DNA from 2 places in the Nocardia sp. NPDC003345 genome. Region 1 is predicted to be linked to the other one. Evidence: riboswitches for the same ligand, from Rfam matches in the RefSeq annotation. Region 1 holds a riboswitch; the other holds the start of a gene.
What was found. A riboswitch is a leader RNA that binds a small molecule or an ion and turns the genes downstream of it on or off. The one in region 1 is predicted to bind cobalamin.
Positions count from the first base shown of each region.

Region 2: it holds a riboswitch for cobalamin, as region 1 does, so the genes downstream of both, metE (5-methyltetrahydropteroyltriglutamate--homocysteine S-methyltransferase) here and ACWDU1_RS03295 (FecCD family ABC transporter permease) in region 1, are expected to answer to the same signal.

Region 1 covers NZ_JBSFRU010000014.1:10,047-17,405, forward strand. The annotation lists gene ACWDU1_RS03280 (putative quinol monooxygenase) at 1-224, opposite strand, end outside; gene ACWDU1_RS03285 (ABC transporter substrate-binding protein) at 296-1,309, opposite strand; gene ACWDU1_RS03290 (ABC transporter ATP-binding protein) at 1,310-2,080, opposite strand; gene ACWDU1_RS03295 (FecCD family ABC transporter permease) at 2,080-3,135, opposite strand; cobalamin riboswitch at 3,259-3,443, opposite strand; gene ACWDU1_RS03300 (phosphotransferase) at 3,531-4,418, opposite strand; gene ACWDU1_RS03305 (hypothetical protein) at 4,415-4,906, opposite strand; partial or broken gene ACWDU1_RS03310 (MFS transporter) at 4,954-5,436, opposite strand; gene ACWDU1_RS03315 (zf-HC2 domain-containing protein) at 5,549-5,782, opposite strand; gene ACWDU1_RS03320 (RNA polymerase sigma factor) at 5,782-6,453, opposite strand; gene lipA (lipoyl synthase) at 6,532-7,359, opposite strand, start outside.
Region 2 covers NZ_JBSFRU010000287.1:161-7,519, reverse strand. The annotation lists gene ACWDU1_RS25120 (GtrA family protein) at 52-633, shown strand; gene coaD (pantetheine-phosphate adenylyltransferase) at 601-1,086, opposite strand; gene rsmD (16S rRNA (guanine(966)-N(2))-methyltransferase RsmD) at 1,089-1,682, opposite strand; gene ACWDU1_RS25105 (pyruvate carboxylase) at 1,679-5,077, opposite strand; cobalamin riboswitch at 5,426-5,564, shown strand; partial or broken gene metE (5-methyltetrahydropteroyltriglutamate--homocysteine S-methyltransferase) at 5,734-7,359, shown strand, end outside.

The DNA.
Region 1 (7,359 bases):
TTCTGTTCCGCATCCGTGCCCGCGCCGCGGAACGCCTCGACCGCCTCCTGGTCCTCCCACCGTTCGAAGATATTGATCCGGGCGGGGTCGGTGAGGTCGGCACCGAGGGCGAAGTCGAGGCAGCCGGGCGCGGAGCGGGCCTGCGCCACCACGGTGACGCAGCCGGCGAGATAGGCGTCGCGGTTTTCCGGGTCGACGAGAAGGTATCCGGCGACGATGATCATCCGTGCTCCTGACTGTCGGGTTCGTACAGCAGTGCAGACCCGCCGGTCGTGCCCGATTCATCGGTGCCCGGTCAGTACCCCTTGGACCGCAGGAATTCGGCAACCGTGACCACCGCCTGCGGATTGCGTGGACCTTCCACCAGCGCGGCATAGGGCAGGGCGATGATGTTGTCCTCCTGGACCGCCGTGGTCCCCGCCATCAGCGGCTGCCGGCGCAGCTGGTCGATCTTGCCGCGCACCGAATTCTCGGGGCCCGCGCCGTAGTCGACGATCACGATCACCTGCGGATCCCGCTGCGCCGCGGCCTCCCACGAGGTGGTGGTCCAGGAGTTGTTCAGATCGTCGAAGATATTGCTGCCGCCCGCTTCCCGGATTATCTGGGAGGGGGCGGCGGTGCGGCCCGAGGTGAACGGCTCGGGAGTGGCGCTGTCGAACAGGAAGACCCGCGCGGGATCCCGCCCCGCGGGGGCGCTCGCCGCGGCCTTCGCGACCTGGTCCCGGTAGCCGGCGACGAGTTCGTCGGCCTTCGCCCGGACGCCGAAGATATCGCCGAGGTTGGTGAGGTCGGTGTACAGCGCGTCGAGTGGTTCCATCACACCGCGCCGGTCGGTTCCGGGTTGCCGGCACGCCTCGGTGAGCTGGTAGGGGACCGCGCCGATCGAGCGTACCCAGTCGGGGGTGAGGCCGGTCGACTCCTTGAAACCGTAGTTCCATCCGGCGAAGACGAAATCGGGTCCGGCGGCCTGGACGACCTCGCGGGTGAACGCGTCACCGAGCGAGGGCGTGCGCTCGAACTCGGCCTGCCACGGGGAGGTGGCGATATCGCGGTCCTTGCCGGGGTAACTGCCGTACCCCACCAGCCGGTCGGCGAGGCCGAGCGCGAACATCATCTCGGTGATACCGGTGTCGTTGGTGACCACCCGTTCGGGGACTCCGTCCACGGTGAGCGGGGCACCGCAGTTGGTCACCGTCACCGAATCGCCCGGCGCCGCGGCCTCGGGTTCCTGGAGTTCGGCCCCGCAGGCCGCTGGGAAGAGCGCGGCGATTGCGAGCGCGATCGTGACGATCGGCCGGGAAGTGCGCATCTAACAGTCCTTTTCGTCGAAGATCACCTGCGGGACACCCAGCCGGGGATGAGTGACGATATGACCGCCGATCGAGAACCAGCGGCCGATCACCTCGGCGGTGATCACCTCATGCGGAGTGCCGGAGCAGACGAGCCGGCCCCGGTGCAGGACGAAGAGCCGGTCGCAGTGCTGCGCGGCCAGATTGAGATCGTGCAGCGCCGCGATCACCGTGATGCCCAGACCGCGGGCGGCGGACAGAACGCTGTACTGGTGGTGCACGTCGAGGTGATTGGTCGGTTCGTCCAGGACCAGCACTCGCGGCTGCTGCGCCAGGGCCCGCGCGATCAGCACCCGCTGGCGCTCCCCGCCGGACAGGGACAGGAAACTGCGGTCGGCGAGATACCCGATATCGGCGGTTGCCATCGCCGCCGCGCAGATCTCGCGATCCCGCCGGCCCGTACCGCGCAGCAGGGCGGTATGCGGCAGGCGGCCGGTCGCGACGATCTCGGCGGCGGTGAAATCGAAGGGTGTGGTGGCGTCCTGGGTCAGCGCCGCCACCTGCCGGGCGTTCTCGCGCATACCGATCGCCGCGATGTCGGTCCCGCCGACCAGGACCCGCCCCGCGGTGGGCGTCAGCGCCCGGTACAGGCAGCGCAGCAATGTGGACTTCCCGCTGCCGTTGGGGCCCACGATTCCGACGAACTGCCCGGATTCGGCGGCCAGCGTGACCGCCTCGACGATCGGGGTGCCGTCGATCTCGACCGTGACATCCTCGTACCCGACCCGCATCAGTCGCGTCCCCCCAGCAGGGCGCCGCGGCGGCGCATCAGCAGTACGAACACCGGCACTCCGACCGCGGCAGTGATCGCGCCCAGCGGTAACTCCTGCGGCGGGATCAGCGTGCGCGCCAGCAGGTCGGCGGTCACCAGGAACACCGCGCCCAGCAGCGGGGTGACGACGATGAGCCGCCGGTGATCGGCGCCGACCAGCAGCCTGGCCACATGGGGCACCACCAGTCCGACGAATCCGACGGCCCCGCACACCGCGACGAAACACCCCGTCATCGCGGCGGAGATCACGAAGAGCAGCAGCCGGAACCGGGAGGCGGATAAACCCAGCGCGGCACTGACCTCGTCACCCATCGCCAAGGCGTTCAACTGCCGGGCACATACCGCGAGCGCCGCCAGACCGAGCGACGCCACCACGGCGACCAGGGGCACCATCTGCCAGGTGGCGCCCGCCAAACTGCCCAGCAGCCAGAACATCACCGACCGCGCGGCGTCGCCGTGCGGTGCCAGGAACACCAGCACCGTGGTCGCGGCGGAGAATCCGTAACCGAGGGCCGTGCCGGTGAGCACCAGCCGCAGCGGCACCAGCCCAGCGGCCGATCGGGCCATCAGATAGACGAGCACGGTGGCACCGAGCGCTCCGGCGAACGCGGCGGTCGACAGTGCGTAGACGCCCAATGTTCCGAAGATGCCGAAGAGGACGACGGCGGTGGCGCCGACCGAAGCACCCGAGGAAATGCCCAGCACGTACGGATCGGCGAGGGCATTGCGGACCATGGCCTGGACGAGCAGGCCCACACCGCTGAGCCCGGCGCCGACCAGCGCCGCCAGCAGCACCCGGGGCAGCCGTGACTCGACCACGATCCGGTAGTTCGCGATATCGGCCGCGGCCACCGGCCCGCCGGTGAGTTCGGCCCACAGGAACCCGACCGTGTCACGCCAGGGGATGGGCGCGGTGCCGAGCGCCAGCGCGAACACCGACACCACCGCGAGGGCGGCGGTGAGCGCGGCGATCAGTGCGGGCAGCGGTGGCCGGGCCGATTCGGGCGCCCTCATCGGGCCGTATCCACCGGCTCCGTCCGGACGTCGTGCTGCGTGGACATGCCGGTACCGCGACCCATGATCTCGTCAACCGTTCCCTCGGAGTCGACCGAAGACCACACCGTCGGCGTGGTCACGCCGGCAGGTCTTCGGACTCGCGGACCCGGCACCGGAGACTCCGGCGTCACCTACTGGCGGTCGCTTCCCGGGCACGGGCCCAGTGCTGATGACCGCGGTCGTTTCCACATACCGCTGCGGGGCAGCTCCGGATTCACACCGGATTCCCTCTTACGAACCGCCTGTCGGGGACAGGCGGTAACCGAGCGCGGGGCCACGATAGCAATCGGTCCGAGCTCGCCCGGCACCTGCCTGTGTGAAGTGATTCGCCTCACTTGCGTCGCGGCCGAGAGTCACAGGCGGGTGCGTTCCGTGGCGAGCCATGTCCGGAGGTGGGCGCGAGCGGCCGACTCGCCCGCGGGGTATCGGTGCAGCATGAGTAGTCGCCAGCACAGGCCGAACAACTGCCGAAGCCGGATGCACGTGGCGAGTTCGTGATCGCCGGGGCGATCGGGGTAGCCGTCCGCTGCCGATACCGCGAAGTGGGTGCCGTCCAGGTCCGCCAGGGATGCGAGGTCCCAGCCGACCGGTCCGCGCCAGGTGTCTTCGAAGTCGATCCATACCGCACCGTTCGGTGTGGCCAGTACGTTGCCCCGATGCGCGTCACCGTGCAGTGGCTGGGTCGGAAATTCGGCGAATCGTGCACGGAGTTCAAGGGTTTCGGCGCGTAGTGCCGACGCTTCGGTGCCGGTCAGCAACAGTTGTCGGTCGAGGAGGTCGACCAATCGCGTGATGTCCCCGAACGGCCCGTCGGCCGGCAGTTCACCCGGGTATCCACGCAGCACGGTGTGGAGTTCCGCCAAAGCGGGGGCCAACTCCTCCGTGCTCGGTACCCGTCCGCGTTCGTGTGGAATGTATTGCCAGAAGGAGATGTCCAGTCCCGCGTGGTGATGGGGGCCGGCCGGCGGGTCGCAGGCCGGCACAGCGACCGGCATGCCCCGGGTGTGTAGGTAGCGTGCGAGATCGATGTCGCGGGCCAGCCAGGCCGCAACGCCCGGCCGTATCAGGGCGCTCGTGGTCGCGACTCTGGCCACGACAGACGCGGGCCTCAGGTGGATCAGCACGTTGCTGCCGTCGGACAAGACGTGCGGGTCGATGACCCGGCAACCGAGCCGGCGGGCGAAATCGGTTGTTTCGGCGACGACGCGGTGGGTGGCATAGATTCCGGGGAAGGACATCATGGTTCGACCGTCGCAGACGGTGCGCCATCGCGGCCTTCGGTGCCGGGAGTTGTTGTCGATTCGGTCATATCCGTTGCCGGCTTCCCCGTTCGCCCTGCGAAGACGGTGAGGAGGGAGCCCGCCAAGGAGACGAGGGCGCACAGGGTGAACGCGAGCACAGAGGCGTTGCTGAAGGCAGCTGTGGCGGCGGTCGCGAGCTCGTTGCCGGCCGGTTCAGCGAGGTCTTGTGCGATCGCGAGTGCACCACCGATGGTGTCTCGGGCAGCGTCGGCAACGTCGTCGGGCAACTGGTCGGCGATCGGTGCCAGGTCCCGTCTATAGGCGAACAAGGCGGCGCTGCCGATCAACGCGATGCCCAGCGCGCCGCCCAACTCCGCGCCCGCTTCGCTGAGTCCCGAGGCCATGCCCGCACGTTCCGGTGGCGCGCTGCCGACGATGAGATCGGTGATCAAGGCGATGCCCGGTGCCAGTCCGAGCGGGAACACCACCGACCCCAGCACGAACAGTCCGAGCATGGAGTGGGCGGCGGCGAAAGTCCGAGCGCCGCGCCGGAAGAAAAACTGGCGACCCAGATACCGATGGCGACACGCCGCTGCTCGGGGTCGAGAAACATATTGCGAATGAGCGAGAGAGTCGACGGCGCCATCGCCGCCGCCGCCAGACCCAGCAGTGCCCGCGCGACGATCAGTAGTTCGGCCGTCGGCGCAACCGCGGCAAGGATCGATACGAATCCGAAGACCGTCGAGCCGATGAGCAGCAACTTGCGACGGCCGATGCGATCGCCGAGGATGCCCATCGCGATCAGCGCTCCCGCCAGCAGGAATCCGTAGCTGTCGATGATCCACAGCAATTGGGTACTCGACGGCCGCAGTGCGGCCGTCATGGCGGGGACCGCCAGATGCAGGACCGTGAAGTCCATCGAGTAGAGGATGCAGGGCAACGCCAATACCGCCAGCCCCCACCACTCGCGGCGGGTCGTGCGTTTCGGGAGATCGACATGGTCGGGTGCGTGTGTCATACGCGCACCCGGAGGCGCCCGTTCGTGGGCAGGGTCGCCTCCACGGTTCGTTGACAGTTCATGGCGACACAGTGTCGGGACCGGCCTCAGACGTTACGCCGGCCGGGAAAATTCATCTCGAAGAGCGGAACGAGGCCAGCAAGGATTTCCGGGCGTCGCCGCTCAGGGAAGCCCGCGGCTGCTGCCGCAGGGCCAGGATGGTGTCCCGCATCTGGCCGATGTACCGGTCGCAGCCGTCGCAAGACCTCAGGTGATCGGCGAACCTCCGCTCGTTCGCCTCGTCGAGGTTGCTTTCGAGGTGATCGGTGACTGCTTCGACGAATTCGCCACAATCCATCTCCGCCATTACGGCAGCTCCTCCTTTCCGCGACTCCGCACGCCGACGGCAGCGAAGTACTCCTCGATTCTGCCCCGGACGAATGCCCGGGCGCGGTGCAGCAGCACCCGCTGATTCGCCGACGAGATCTCCAGCATCGAACACACCTCGTCCGCGCCGTATCCGTGCACGTCGCGCAGGCTGATGACGATACGTTGCATACGCGGTAACGCCTGCACCGCCGCGGCGACACATCCACGCAACTCCCCATCGAGCAGTGCCTGCTCAGGCGATGGCCACGGCGACGGGAGGTCTCGCCAGTGATGCGGGAACGGCTCGGCCGGACTCTGGAACCTGGCAGGGTCGACCGTCGGCCCGGCAGCATCGCCGACGGGCAGCATCTCGCTGAACGGGACCGAACGGTGTTCGGCGAGTCCACGACGTTTGGCGATGTTGATCAGGATCCGGAACACCCACGTTTTCAGGGACGACCGCCCCTCGAACTTGTCGATGCCCGCGATGACCGCCAGCCAGGTCTCCTGCACGACCTCGGCCGCGGAGTCCGCGGTGGACACGAATTCGCGTGCCAGACGCAACATTGCGCCGGACCACAGATCCAGCAGGAACTCGAACGCCGCTTCGTCTCCGGCCCGCAGCCGCGCCAGCAATTCGGCATCGTCCACGGGATCGGTTCTCGGCATGCCGGAAATGTATGGCGCCATCGCTCCTCGGTGAGATTCACCGGTGAATGTAGCGTCGGTCGGGCTCGGGCGAGCGACTCAGGCGCGCGACCCGAACCGTTCCAGTACGGCGCTGGCCTCCTGGCTGGCGGTGCCCTCGTCGGCCAGATGGGACATGGTCTCCGGGATCGCGCGGCCGTGGTGGGCCATGGCCTGGGCGTAGAGGCGACCGGCGCGGTAGGAGGAGCGGACCAGGGGGCCGGCCATCACGCCGGCGAAACCGATCTCCTCGGCGGCCCTCGAATGCTCCACGAACTCTTCGGGTTTCACCCAGCGATCGACCGGGTGGTGGCGCGGTGACGGGCGCAGGTACTGGGTGATGGTGAGAATATCGCAACCCGCTTCGTGCAGGTCACGCATGGCCTGGGTGACCTCCTCGGGGGTTTCGCCCATGCCGAGGATGAGATTGGATTTGGTGACCAGGCCGTCGGCGCGGGCCGCGGTGAGCACCTCGAGGGACCGCTCGTAGCGGAAGGCGGGGCGGATCCGCTTGAACACCCGCGGGACCGTTTCCAGGTTGTGGGCCAGCACCTCCGGGCGAGAGGAGAAAACCTCGGCCAGCTGGTCGGGTTTGGCGTTGAAATCGGGGATGAGCAGTTCGACGCCGGTGCTCGGGTTGAGTTTCTTGATGGCGCGCACGGTTTCGGCGTACAACCAGGCGCCGCCGTCGGCCAGATCGTCGCGGGCGACCCCGGTGATGGTGGAGTAGCGCAGACCCATCGCCTGCACACTCTCGGCCACGCGGCGCGGTTCGTCGCGGTCCAGCGGCGACGGTTTGCCGGTATCGATCTGGCAGAAATCGCAGCGCCGGGTGCACTGCTCGCCACCGATGAGGAAGGTGGCCTCGCGGTCCTCCCAGCATTCGAA
Region 2 (7,359 bases), on a different contig from region 1:
GCCCGTCGCACCACGGCGGGACGGATATCCCTTGCCCGATCGGAACCGCCCATGACCATCCTGCAGTTGCCCTCCTCCCGGGCACTGGATACCGCGGATCTGGATCTCGAATGGCCGGAGCAGTTCGTGCGCGGCGCCTGGCGGCAGCGGTTGCTGCGATACCTGCGCGGCGACCGCGCCTTCCCGCAGTTGATCCGGTTCGCGCTGGTGGGCGGGCTGAGCAATATCTCCTATGTCCTGCTGTTCCTGAGCCTCACGGGGGCCGGAACGCTGCTGGCCAATATCGCGGGGTCGGTGGTCAGCACCATTCTGGCCAATGAACTGCATCGCCGGCTCACCTTCCACGCGGCCGAGCGGGTCGGCTGGTTCACCGCGCAGTGGGAGGGCGGCGGCCTGGCGCTGCTCGGCCTCGGTATCAGTACGGCGGCGCTGGCCACGCTGGAGGTGCTGGAGCCGGATCTGGCCGAACCGGCCCAGGCGGCGGCGGTGCTGGCGATCAGCGCGGCGGTCGGCGGCCTGCGTTTCCTGGCGCTGCGCGGCCTGGTGTTCCGCCCGCTGCGCCGGGTGCGGGAGGTCACCGCGCAGCGGGAGCGGGTGGGATCAGCCCGCGCGCTCGGCGAGCCGGTCGAGTAGCCGTTTGTGCACCAGCGGCGGCAGCATATCGCTGACATCGCCGCCGAACGCGGCCACTTCCTTGACCAGGGAGCTGGACAGATAACTGAAGGCCGGGTTGGTGGCGATGAAGAAGGTGTCGACTCCGGAGAGCTTCTTGTTCATCTGTGCCATCTGGAGTTCGTAGCCGAAATCCCCGGCGTCGCGCAGCCCCTTGACGATGGCCGTGATGCCCTGTTCCCGGGCGAAATCGACCGTCAGCCCGTCCCAGGACGCGACCCGTATGTTCGGCAGATCCGCGGTGGCGTCGCGCAGCAACTCGATCCGTTCGTCGATCGAGAACATGCCCTGTTTCTTCTTGTTGACATTCACGGTGATCACGACTTCGTCGAACTGTTCGGCGACCCGCCGGAACACGTCGAGATGGCCGTTGGTCACCGGATCGAACGAACCGGGGCACATAGCTTTTGCCATGATCAGACGCTAGCAGGTTCGCCGGATCCGGCCGGTTCCCCGCCCGGGTACACGGCGGACTCGATCCGCGTCTCCCCGTACCGGCGGGCACGGCCCGCCTCGAATCCCGCGGGCCACGCGATCTCGGCCGAACGGGCGGACCGCTCGATCAGCAGCAGCGCGTCCGCGGCGAGCCAGCCGTGCGCCGCGAGCGCCACCAGATCGGCTCGCACGGCGTCGGTGGGCAGATCGTAGGGCGGATCGGCGAAGACGAGGTCGAACGCGCCCGCGCCGCCGTGTGCCAGCACCTGCGTGACCGGGCCGGCGCGCACCTGCGCACCGGGGAGCCCGAGGTCGGCGATGTTGGCGCGCAGTACCGCGGCCGCGCGCCGGTCGGATTCGACCAGCAGCGCGGCTTCGGCTCCGCGCGATAACGCCTCGAGCCCGAGGGCACCCGATCCGGCGTAGAGGTCGAGCACCCGGGCGCCGTCGAGGTCCATCCGGGATTCGATCGAGGAGAACAGCGCCTCCCGCACCCGGTCCGAGGTCGGCCGGGTCCCGGCGGGCGGCACCCGCAGGCGCCGCCCACCCGCCCGGCCGGCGACGATCCGGGTCATTCGGATTCGCGCTCGGTCAGCTCGACCAGCAGGTCACCGCCTTCCACCTGCTGCACCTGGGTGATGGCGACCCGTCCGATGACACCGCCGCGAGGTGCGGTGATGGCGGCTTCCATCTTCATGGCTTCGATGGTGCCGATGGTGTCGCCGTGGGTGACGGTATCGCCCTCGGCGACCGTGAGGGTGACGACACCGGCGAAGGGCGCGGCGATGTGATGCGGGTTGGCACGGTCGGCCTTCTCGGCTGCCGGGATCTCGCTGGCGATGGACCGATCGCGTACCGATACCGGCCGCAGCTGGCCGTTGAGAATGCACATGACGGTGCGCATACCGCGTTCGTCGGGTTCGGAGATCGCCTCGAGCCCGATGAGCAGGATGACGCCCTTCTCCAGCTGGACGCGATGTTCCTCACCGTGGCGCAACCCGTAGAAGAACTGGTTCGCCGACAGCCCGGTGGTATCGCCGTACTTCTCCCGGTGGGCCAGGAATTCCGCGGTGGGCGCGGGGAACAGCAGCCGGTTCAGGGTGGCGCGCCGCTGTTCGGAGGTGCCGGCCAGGCCGGTTTCGTCCGCCTCGGTCAGCGGGGTTTCCGGTTTCGCGGCGCTGCGCCCGGCGAGGGCCTTCTCCCGGAACGGTTCCGGCCAGCCACCCGCGGGGGTGCCGAGTTCACCGCGCAGGAAACCGATCACCGAATCCGGGATGTCGTAGCGACCCGGGTCGGCGGCGAAATCCTCGATCTCGATCCCGGAACCCACCAGCGACAACGCCAGGTCCCCGACGACCTTCGACGACGGGGTGACCTTGATGAGCCGGCCGAGCAGCCGGTCCGCGGCCGCGTATTTCGCCTCCACCTCTTCGAACCGGTCCCCCAGTCCCAGGGCGATGGCCTGCTGCCGCAGGTTCGACAGCTGACCGCCGGGGATCTCGTGGGTGTAGACGCGTCCGGTGGGCGCGGGCAGCCCCGACTCGAATGGCGCGTACACCTTGCGCAGCGCCTCCCAATACGGCTCGAGGTCGCAGACATTCGCCAGGTTCAGCCCGGTATCGAATTCGCTGTGCGCGGCCGCCGCCACGATCGCGGAGAGGGCGGGCTGGCTGGTGGTCCCGGCCATCGCCGCCGCCGCGCCGTCCACCGCGTCCGCCCCGGCCTGCCAGGCCGCGAGATAGGTGGCGAGCTGGCCGCCCGGGGTGTCGTGGGTGTGCACATGGACCGGCAGGTCGAAATTGCTGCGCAGTGCGGTGACCAGTTTCGCCGCGGCCGGAGCCCGCAGCAGTCCGGCCATATCCTTGATCGCCAGCACATGCGCGCCCGCGTCCACGATCTGCTCGGCGAGCTTCAGGTAGTAGTCGAGGGTGTAGAGCTTCTCGTCCGGGTTCGTGAGATCACCGGTGTAGCTGAGCGCCACTTCGGCGATCGCGGTACCGGTCTCGCGTACCGCGTCGATCGCCGGTCGCATCTGGTCCACGTTGTTGAGTGCGTCGAAGATCCGGAAGATATCGATCCCGGTCTCGGTCGCTTCCGCCACGAACGCCCGGGTGACCCGCTCCGGGTACGGCGTGTAACCGACGGTGTTGCGACCCCGCAGCAGCATCTGCAGGCAGATATTCGGCACCGCCTCGCGCAACGCGGCCAGCCGCTCCCACGGATCCTCGTACAGGAACCGCAGCGCCACATCGTAGGTCGCCCCGCCCCAGCATTCGATCGACAGCAGTTCCGGGGTCAGCCGGGCCACATGCCCGGCCACATCGAGAAGGCCGTTGGTTCGCACCCGCGTCGCCAGCAGCGACTGATGGGCGTCGCGGAAGGTCGTATCGGTGACCCCGACCGCCTTCTGCTCGCGCAACGCGCGCGCGAAGCCCTCCGGGCCCAGCGTCAGCAGTTTCTGCCGCGACCCGTCGGGCGGCGGCACCGACAGATCGATCGCCGGCAACTTGTCGTGCGGATAGACCGCTGTCGGCCGCGCGCCGTGCGGTTTGTTCACCGTCACATCGGCCAGGTAGTTCAGGATCTTGGTGCCACGGTCGGCGGGTTCGCGGGTGGCGAGCAGTTCCGGCCGTTCGTCGATGAAGGAGGTGGTGATCCGGCCGGCGGTGAAATCGTCGTCGTCGAGCACCGCCAGCAGGAACGGGATATTGGTGGTGACGCCGCGGATCCGGAATTCCATCAGCGCGCGCCTGGCCCGGGCCACTGCGGTCGGGAAATCCCGGCCTCGGCAGGTGAGCTTCACCAGCATGGAATCGAAGTAGGCGCCGATCTCGGCACCCAGATTCGCACCGCCGTCGAGCCGGATCCCGGCGCCGCCGGGGGTGCGGTAGGCGGTGATCCGGCCGGTATCGGGGCGGAACCCGTTGGCCGGGTCCTCGGTGGTGATCCGGCACTGCATCGCCGCACCTCGAATCGCCACCTTGTCCTGGCTCAATCCCAGATCCGCCAGGCTCTCCCCGGCCGCGATCCGCAACTGCGACTGCACCAGGTCCACATCGGTGATCTCCTCGGTCACCGTATGTTCCACCTGGATCCGCGGATTCATTTCGATGAAGACGTGATTACCGCGTTCGTCCAGCAGGAACTCCACTGTCCCCGCGCAGCTGTACCCGATCTGCCGGGCGAACGCGACCGCGTCGGCGCAGATCCGGTCCCGCAGTTCGGGGTCGAGATTCGGCGCGGGCGCCAGCTCGATCACCTTCTGGTGCCGTCGCTGCAGCGAACAGTCGCGCTCGAACAGATGCATGACCTCGCCCTGGGTGTCGGCCAGGATCTGCACCTCGATATGGCGCGGATTCACCACCGCCTGTTCCAGGAACACGGTGGGATCGCCGAACGCCGACTCCGCCTCCCGCGAGGCCGCCTCGATCGCCTCCCGCAACCCCGACGGCTCCGCGACCCGGCGCATACCGCGGCCGCCGCCACCGGCGACCGCCTTCACGAATACCGGGAACTCCATCGACTCCGATGCCGCCAGCAATTCCTCGACATCCGCGGACGGCGCGCTCGAATCCAGCACCGGCAGCCCGGCCTCGCGGGCCGCCGCGATCGCGCGCGCCTTGTTACCTGCCAGTTCGAGGACCTCCGACGAGGGGCCGATGAAGGTGATCCCCTCGCGTGCGCAGGCGGCGGCCAGATCCGGATTCTCCGACAGGAATCCGTACCCCGGGTAGATCGCGTCCGCGCCCGCGGTCTTCGCGGCCTCGATGATGGCCTCCACCGAGAGGTACGCGCGAACCGGATGCCCCTGTTCGCCGATCTCGTATGCCTCGTCGGCCTTCAGGCGATGGACCGAATTGCGGTCTTCGTGCGGGAAGACGGCAACCGTCCCGATACCGAGCTCGTACGCCGCGCGGAAGGCTCGGATGGCGATTTCGCCGCGGTTGGCAACCAAGACTTTCGAGAACATTGGACAAACGTACCCGGCTCTTCGCCCGCCATCGACAGCGAAGCCCATTTGGCAGGATCTTCACATTCCCCTATGGCAACGATGCGAAGTCTTGTTCATCGCACCGTCACAACTCACCATCCGCCACCGCGGCCTGTGCGTATCGTCCGGATTCACGAATTCCACGCATCGGTCGGGCCCGGCCGATCTTGCGAAGGTATGCGAATCGCGCCCGGCCGGCACCTCCCGGCCGCACTGGGCCGGCCGGCGGCCGCACGTTATCGTGGTACCCGCAGCTGGTCCGCCGGCCGGACGAACAGGAGCCCCGAACGTCCGCCCCGGCGCCGAAGCCCGCACCACGCGGGTGAGAGGGAATCCGGTGGGAATCCGGAACTGTCCCGCAGCGGTGAGCAGGAACGACCGCCGTCATGAGCACTGGGCGCGATGCCCGGGAAGCGACGGCCAGTAGGTCGGCCGAACAGGCCGGTGCCCGCGAGTCCGAAGACCTGCCGGTTGTACCGGGTACGCCGTACCCGGTGGCCACCGCCTCGTGGATTGGGCGCCGCCACCTGTGCTGACTGTTCCGAACCGGTTCCGCCGGTCCGGCCGGGGTCTCATCGGTGCCGTGCGTCCGCGAAAAGGCGAAGGCCGCCGACACTTCAGCACTGGAGAACACCGTGACTGTTATCCCGCACAGCCCGTTCACCGCGACGGTTCTCGGCCTTCCCCGGGTGGGGCCCCGCCGGGAACTCAAACGCGCCACCGAGTCGTATTGGGCCGGGCGTATCGGCGCCGATGAGCTGCACGAGACCGGCCGTACGCTGCGCCGCGATCAGTACGCCGAACTGCAGGCCGCCGGCCTGGACTCCGTCCCGGTCGGCACCTTCTCCTACTACGACCAGATGCTCGACGCGGCGGTGCTGCTCGGGGCACTGCCACCGCGGGTCGCCGGTATCGCCGACCCGCTGGACCGCTATTTCGCCGCGGCCCGCGGCAACGATTCGGTCGAACCGCTGGAGATGACCAAATGGTTCGACACCAACTACCACTACCTGGTCCCCGAGATCGGCCCCGGCACCACCTTCACTCTGAACCCGGACGAAGTCCTCGCCCAGCTGCGTGAAGCGATCGAACTCGGTGTCGCGGCGCGTCCCGTCGTCATCGGCCCGGTCACGTTCCTGAAGCTCGCCAAGACCTCCGGCGGCGCCGGGCTGGACCGGGTGGACGAACTCGTCCCGCTGTACCAGGAGCTCCTGCGGCTGCTGGCCGAAGCCGGCGCGGGCTGGGTCCAGCTCGACGAACCGTCGCTGGTCACCGATCTCACCGATGACGAACTGGAGATCGTCCGCCGCGTCTACACCGAGCTGACCGCGCCGGCCGACCGGCCCGCGATCCTGGTCGCCACCTACTTCGGGCACCCCGGCCCGGCGCTGGCCGCGCTGGCCGCTACCGACGTCGAGGGCATCGCGGTCGACCTGGTCGCCGGCACCGACGTGTCCGAAGTTGCCGCGGTTCCGGCGCTGGCCGGGAAACTGCTGGTCGCGGGGGTCGTGGACGGTCGCAACGTCTGGCGCACCGATCTGGACAAAGCGCTGTCGACGCTGGCCGGCCTGCTGGGTTCGGCGAAATCGCTGGCGGTCTCCACGTCCTGCTCGCTGCTGCACGTGCCGTACTCGCTGGCGGTGGAGACGCAACTCGACGACGCCCTGCGGTCCTGGCTGGCGTTCGGCGCCGAGAAGGTCGCCGAGGTGCGGGTCCTGGCCACGGGCCTGAACTCGGGCACCGAGGCCGTCGCCCCGGAGCTCGAGCAGGCTCGGGCCGCCGCCGCGAGCCGCCGTGCCGATCCGCGGATCAGCAACGGCCAGGTACGGGCGCGGCTGGCCGCGCTGGGCCCGGATGCCATCCGGCGTGCCCCGGCCGAGGAACGCCGGACGCTGCAGCAGAATCGCCTGCAATTGCCCCCGCTGCCGACCACCACGATCGGCTCCTACCCGCAGACTTCGGCCATTCGGCTGGCTCGCGCCGCCCTGCGCAAGGGCGAGATCGACCGGGCCGAATACGACCGGCGGATGCAGGCGGAGATCACCGAGGTGATCGCCCTGCAGGAGAAGCTCGATATCGACGTCCTGGTGCACGGCGAACCCGAACGCAACGATATGGTCCAGTACTTCGCCGAACAGCTCGACGGTTTCGCCGCCACCGAACTGGGCTGGGTGCAGTCCTACGGCACCCGCTGCGTGCGCCCGCCGATCCTGTTCGGCGATGTCACCCGGCCCGCGCCGATGACCGTCGACTGGATCACC